DNA from 2 places in the Streptomyces sp. NPDC052020 genome. Region 1 is predicted to be linked to the other one. Evidence: riboswitches for the same ligand, from Rfam matches in the RefSeq annotation. Region 1 holds a riboswitch; the other holds the start of a gene.

The links. A riboswitch is a leader RNA that binds a small molecule or an ion and turns the genes downstream of it on or off. The one in region 1 is predicted to bind cyclic di-AMP.
Region 2: linked by a shared signal. The riboswitch ahead of AB0L74_RS32425 (LysM peptidoglycan-binding domain-containing M23 family metallopeptidase) and the one ahead of AB0L74_RS19975 (M23 family metallopeptidase) in region 1 are both predicted to bind cyclic di-AMP.

Annotation. Positions count from the first base shown of each region.
Region 1 covers NZ_JBFAWY010000018.1:63,793-66,992, reverse strand. The annotation lists gene AB0L74_RS19980 (GntR family transcriptional regulator) at 1-472, opposite strand, end outside; gene AB0L74_RS19975 (M23 family metallopeptidase) at 698-1,483, opposite strand; cyclic di-AMP (ydaO/yuaA leader) riboswitch at 1,496-1,661, opposite strand; gene AB0L74_RS19970 (pitrilysin family protein) at 1,874-3,200, opposite strand, start outside.
Region 2 covers NZ_JBFAWY010000053.1:14,982-18,181, forward strand. The annotation lists gene AB0L74_RS32425 (LysM peptidoglycan-binding domain-containing M23 family metallopeptidase) at 204-1,187, opposite strand; cyclic di-AMP (ydaO/yuaA leader) riboswitch at 1,192-1,348, opposite strand; gene AB0L74_RS32430 (alpha-galactosidase) at 1,657-3,200, opposite strand, start outside.

The DNA.
Region 1 (3,200 bases):
ACATCCAGGCGATCTTGTGGCGCAGCTGGGCCAGCATCGCGATCAGCGGGGGGCTGCCGGAGGCCTGGGAGAGCGTCTCGTGGAACCAGCCGCCCAGGGAGCGCAGGTCCTCGCTCGCGCCCCGCCTGGCGCGCTCCTGCCCCAGTCTGACCAGGCCCCGCAGCACCTTCAGATGTGCCTCGGTGCGGCGCTGGGCGGCCCGGGCGGCGCCGAGCGGTTCCAGCAGCAGGCGGATCTCCAGCAGGTCGGCGGCCTCCCGCTCGGTCGGTTCCGCGACGCACGCGCCCGCGTGCCGCCGGGTCACCACGAACCCCTCGGCCTCCAGGGTGCGCAGGGCCTCGCGGACGGGAACCCGGGAGACTCCGTAGCGGCGCGCGAGGAGTTCCTCGGTGAGCCGGCTGCCGCGCTCGTGGACGCCGGCGACGATGTCGTCCCGGATCGCCGTGCATACCGAATGCGCCGGAACACGCATGACCGACCTCCGTCTTAATCCCCGTGAAACGTCGACGATGGACGCGTGATGATTGACTGTATGACAGCGGGCCGGAAATTCCGATGGCGGGCCGTAATTCATGGGTATTTTTTGGTCAGCGGGGCCGGGCAATGGGATCGGCGGCGGGGCCGCCGGGTCCCGGAACGCGGAAAAGCCCCGGCCGGGAAGCGGCCGGGGCTCGGGGACGCGGAGGCGTCCGGTGCGTCAGAGGGACACGCCGTGCGCGCGGAGGTAGGCGACCGGGTCGACGTCCGAGCCGTACTCGGGCGACATACGCGCCTCGAAGTGCAGGTGCGGTCCGGTCACGTTGCCGGTGGCGCCGGACAGGCCGATCTGCTGGCCCGCGGTGACGGTCTGGCCCACCGAGACCCCGATGGAGGACAGGTGACCGTACTGGGTGTAGGTGCCGTCGTGCATCTTGAGGACGACCTGGTTGCCGTACGCGCCGCCCCAGCCGGCCTCGACGACCGTGCCGGCGCCGACGGCGTGGACGGGGGTGCCGCTCGCGGCGTGGAAGTCGACGCCGGTGTGGCTGCCGGAGGACCACAGGGAGCTGCCGGCCTGGTAGCCGGTGGAGACGTAGGAGCCGGTGATCGGCATCACGAAGGTGTTCAGGCGCTCGCGCTCGGCCTCGCGGGCGGCGCGCTCCTTGGCCTCGCGGGCCTTCTCGGCGGCCTCCTTCGCCTCCTCGGCGGCCTCCGCGGCCCGCTCGCGCGCGGCCTCCTCGGCCATCTTGCGCAGGGCGGCCTCCTCGGCGGCGTGCCGCTGCGCGGCGGCCTGGGCGTCGATCTGGTCGGCGATGGAGTCACCGATGGTGACGACCGGGGTGAGGCCGGTCTGCTCGGGAGCCGGCTCGGCGGCGAACGCCGGAGCCGCCACGGTGCCGATGACGCCGGTGGTGGTGAGGGCCGCGACCCCCGCCGCGCGGGCGGTGGTGCGCTGCATCCGGCTGGGACGGCGGTGCTTCCCGGCGGCGCGCGTGAACGCCATGTACAGACTGGTCCTTTCCTTCCCTCTCGCCTACCGGGTTAGCTGACGGGTTCGGAGCAGGAAGGTCTCCTACGGACCCCCTCGCTGCGCGCGCGGGCGTCCGATTCACCCCAGGGACTGCGGTTGGGTCCCCGGCTCCCCTGGCTCGCGCCGTACGGGGACTCGGCGATGACTGTCCGGTGCCGCGGATGCGGCGCACTGCCTGACGGACAGCCGGGAAGACGCTAAGGGGGGCGGCTTTCGAATCCCAAACGAAAGACCGTTTTTGTAGCGCATCCCACAGGGCAGACAGGCAACCTCCGCCTCAATTCGGGCATAAGAGGGCCCTGGTGACTTCTCCTCACCAGGGCCCCACGCGCGCGGCGCCGCCGGGCGGGCCCGGCGGGCGGTCTACTCGGCCGCGACGACGCTGACGTCACCGATGCCGAGGGCCTCGACGGGCGCCTTGATCTGCGCGGCGTCACCGACGAGGACGGTCACCAGGCGGCCCACCGGGAAGGCGTTGACGACCGCCGCGGTGGCCTCCACGGTGCCGGTCGCGGCGAGCTGCCGGTACAACTCGGCCTGGTAGTCGTCGGGGAGGTGCTGCTCGACCTGGTCGGCCAGCGTGCTGGCCACGGCCGCGGCGGTCTCGTACTTCAGCGGCGCCACACCGACCAGGTTCCGCACGGCGACGTCGCGCTCGGCGTCGGTGAGCCCCTCCGCGGCGAGCGTGCGCAGCACCGTCCACAGGTCCTCCAGCGCGGGGCCGGTGTTGGGGGTGTCGACGGAGCCGCTGATGGCGAGCATCGCGGCGCCCGTGCCGTCCGGCGCCGACCTCAGGACCTGGCCGAAGGCCCGCACGCCGTAGGTGTAGCCCTTCTCCTCGCGCAGCACGCGGTCCAGGCGCGAGGTGAGGGTGCCGCCGAGGCAGTACGTGCCGAGCACCTGCGCCGGCCACACGCGGTCGTGCCGGTCCGGCCCGGTGCGGCCGATCAGCAGCTGCGTCTGGACGGCCCCGGGGCGGTCCACGATGACGACCCGGCCGGTGTCGTCCGCGACCACCGGGGGCACCGGCCGCGGCTCGGCCGGCGAGCCCGTCCACGCGCCCAGGGTGTCGCCGAGCAGCGCGTCGAGGTCGACGCCGGTCAGGTCGCCGACGACCACGGCGGTGGCCGTGGCGGGGCGGACGTGCCGCTCGTAGAAGGCGCGTACGGCCGCGGAGTCGATGTTCGCGACCGTCTCCTCCGTGCCCTGGCGGGGGCGCGACATGCGCGAGTCGGCCGGGAAGAGCTCCTTGGAGAGCTCCTTGGCGGCCCGGCGGGAGGGGTTGGCCAGCTCGTGCGGGATCTCGTCGAGGCGGTTGCGGACCAGCCGCTCCACCTCGCTGTCGGCGAAGGCGGGCGCCCTGAGGGCGTCGGCGACCAGGCCGAGCGCCTTGGCCAGGCGGGAGGCGGGCACCTCCAGGCTCAGGCGGACGCCCGGGTGGTCGGCGTGCGCGTCGAGGGTGGCGCCGCAGCGCTCCAGCTCGGCGGCGAACTCCTCGGCGGAGTGCTTGTCGGTGCCCTCGGAGAAGGCCCGCGCCATGATGGTGGCGACACCGTCGAGACCGGTCGGCTCTGCCTCCAGGGGCGCGTTCAGCAGCACCTCCACGGCCACGACCTGCTGGCCGGGGCGGTGGCAGCGCAGGACCGTCAGGCCGTTGTCCAGCGTCCCGCGCTCCGGGGCCGGGAACGCC
Region 2 (3,200 bases), on a different contig from region 1:
ATCTTTCACCCTGCAATGTGACTTACGCGACCGTAGGAAGGGGTTGACGGGCGGTGAGATAAGCCACTCCTAAAGTGTTGGCCAATTCAGGAATACGGCGGCGCGGCGGGACGTGCGGCGCCGCCGCACTCCGCCGGGGGCGCGCCGAAGGCCGGGCCCCGGGAACGGGGTCCGGCCTTGGGTGTGCGCGAGGGCGCGGGGCGTCAGACGGTGACGCCGTGCGCGCGCAGGTAGGCGATCGGGTCCACGTCGGAGCCGTAGTCCGGCGTGGTGCGGATCTCGAAGTGCAGGTGCGGGCCGGTCACGTTGCCGGTGGCACCCGACAGGCCGACCTGCTGGCCGGCGGTGACGGTCTGGCCGGCGGAGACGGAGAGCGAGGACAGGTGGGCGTACTGGGCGTAGTAGCCGTCGGCGAGCTGGATGACGACCTGGTTGCCGTAGGCGCCGCCCCAGCCGGCGGAGACGACGGTGCCCGCGCCCACGGCCTTCAGGGAGGTGCCGGTCGGGACGACGAAGTCGGTGCCGGTGTGGTAGCCGCTGGACCACATGCTGCCGGTCTGGTGGTACGGCGTGCCGACGGTGCCGCCCGGTACGGGGGAGACGTAGCCGCCGGAGGTGCTCGCGGAGCCGGCGGACTCGGAGGCCGAGCCCTCCGCGGAGGAGGACTGCTCCGTCCGCGCGGACGGCTGCTGCGAGGCGGCGGCCTCGGGGGCGGACGCGGCCGGGGACGGCGCGGACCGCGAAGGCTCGGCGGCCTTCGCGGTACCGGCGGAACTCGCGGACTTCCCGGACGGCGTGGCGGCGCTCGCCTTACCGCCGATGGTCAGCTTCAGGCCGGGGTGGATGAGCGAGGGGTCGTCGCCGACGGCCTCGCGGTTGTCGGCGTAGAGCCGCTTCCAGCCGCCGATGACGTTCTGCTCCTCGGCGATCTTCGAGAGGTAGTCACCGCTCTTCACAGTGTACGTCCGCGCGTCCGGCTTCTTCTCGGCGCTCTTTTCGGCGGTGTTGTCCTGGGCCGCCGAAAGGGACTGGACGGCCTTTCCGGAAACCGGCTGCGCGGGAGCGGCGTGGGCGTTCGCGGCCCCCATGAGAGGCAGGGCGAGCGCCGCGCCACCGGTTCCGGCGATGGCGATGGTACGGGCGAAAAGCTGGGCCTTGGGCCGGCGGTGCTTACCCTTCGCGGGCATGACGAATTCCTCTCCGGCGCCTGCGAGGTGAGCTGTCGGGTGCGGGCTGGAGGTGCCCGGCCGCACCGGGTGCGGCTTTACCCCGAGCCGTTCCGGAGACCGGAACAGGCGGTGGTACCTGTGGGTCCCCCGCTCCTGCCGGGTACGGGTGGTGGGTGAGTGCGGCTCCGGTCGGCGGCAGGATTAGGCGTCCGTCCGGATCGGTGGTGAACGTAAGCGACCAAGACGCACAGGGACAAGCGAGAGGTTGCGGGAAAGGCGTTTCACTTGATCCTTTAAGGGAATGCACGGTCACTCTGCGTGGGATCCACGAGGACCGCATTTCGTGAACGCCCTTGAAAAGGGTGTGGATTACGTGAACATGACGGGCGACGCACGGTCACGGATATGACGCTCCTCACGCGCCGCAGCCCCAGGCCCTCTTATTCCGGAGCGAGTTGGAAGTAAGGCGCTAATTCGGGCAGACGGCTCAGATACGGCGCAGCCGGAGAACCGTCGCATCCAGGTCACCGCGCAGCCCGGTCTGCAGCCCGTGGTGCAACAGCACCGCACCCCGGTGCACTTCGCCCGTTTCGCGGCATTCGTACGATGCTGCCGGGTCGAGTCCGCGCAGCCTGAGCGCCGTGACGGGTTCGCCGTGGTGCTGCGCCTGGAGCCAGGCGAGGACGACGGCGTCGCCGCCGAGCACGTACTGCACGGCGCTCAGACCGCCTCGCGGGGGCCTGAGCCGGTAGAGGTCGCCGCGCTGCACCAGGGGCCGGATCTCCTTGTAGAGGGCCACCCAGTCCCGGGCCTCGGCGAGTTCCGGCCCGGTCCACCGGGTGAGGTCGCCGCCGATGCCGAGCACCCCGGCCATGGCACTGACGAACCGGAATCGCAGACTGCTGACACGGCCGTTGAGCTGCGCGTTCGGGCTGTCGGTGACCCAGGCCGCCATGACCCGGGCCGGGTGGATCTGGCTGAAGCCCGCCTGGATGGCGAGCCGGTCGAGCGGATCGGTGTTGTCCGAGGTCCACACCTGGTCGGTGCGGCCGAGCACCCCGAGATCGATCCGGCCGCCGCCGCCCGAGCACGACTCGAAGGCCACCCCCGGATGGGCCCGGCGCAGCCGGTCCAAGAGGTCGTACACGGCCCGCACATGACCCACCCACAGGCGCTGCGGATACCGGTCGCCGGGCCAGCCCGCGTCGGTGAAGCAGCGGTTGAAGTCCCACTTGACGTAGTCGATGGGCGCGCTGGAGAGGAGGGTGTCGAGCTGCTCCCAGAGGTGTTCCCGAACGTCCTCGCGGGCGAGGTTGAGAACGAGCTGATTACGGAACTCCGTCCGCTTTCGCCCCGCTTGGTACTGCACCCAGTCGGGGTGCGCCCGGTACAGGTCGCTGTCCGGGTTGACCATCTCCGGCTCGACCCAGATGCCGAACCGCATACCGAGGCCGTGCACGTACTCGGCGAGCGGTTTCAGGCCGTCGGGGAAGCGCTCCGCGCTGGGTGTCCAGTCCCCGAGGCCGGCCCGGTCGCCGGTGCGCGCCCCGAACCAGCCGTCGTCGACGACGAACAGCTCGACGCCCAGCTCGGCGGCGCGCCGCGCCAGCGCCCGCTGCTGCTCCTCGCAGATGTCGAATCCGGTCGCCTCCCAGGAGTTGAACAGCACGGGCCGGTCCCGGTCCGCGTCCGGGATGACGTACCGGCGCTGGTAGGCGTGCCAGGCGCGGCTCGCGCCGCCGAAGCCGCCGTCGCTCCACAGCCCGGCGAAGACGGGCGTGGTGAACGTCTCTCCCGGCTCCAGCCGCCACAGCCCCGAGTCGTCGTACCCGGCTCCGCCGGTGATCTGCACCCGCGCGTCGGGGAGCTGGGCCACGGAGATCCGCCAGGACCCCGACCAGCCCAGGGCGCAGCCGTAGACCTCGCCGCGCTCCTCGGTGGCGTCGGTGTCGAGCGCCACCCACGGCAGGTGCTGGTGCCCGGTGTGACCGCGACGGCTGCCGAGGACCTTCTCGCCGTAGGTGAGCGGAG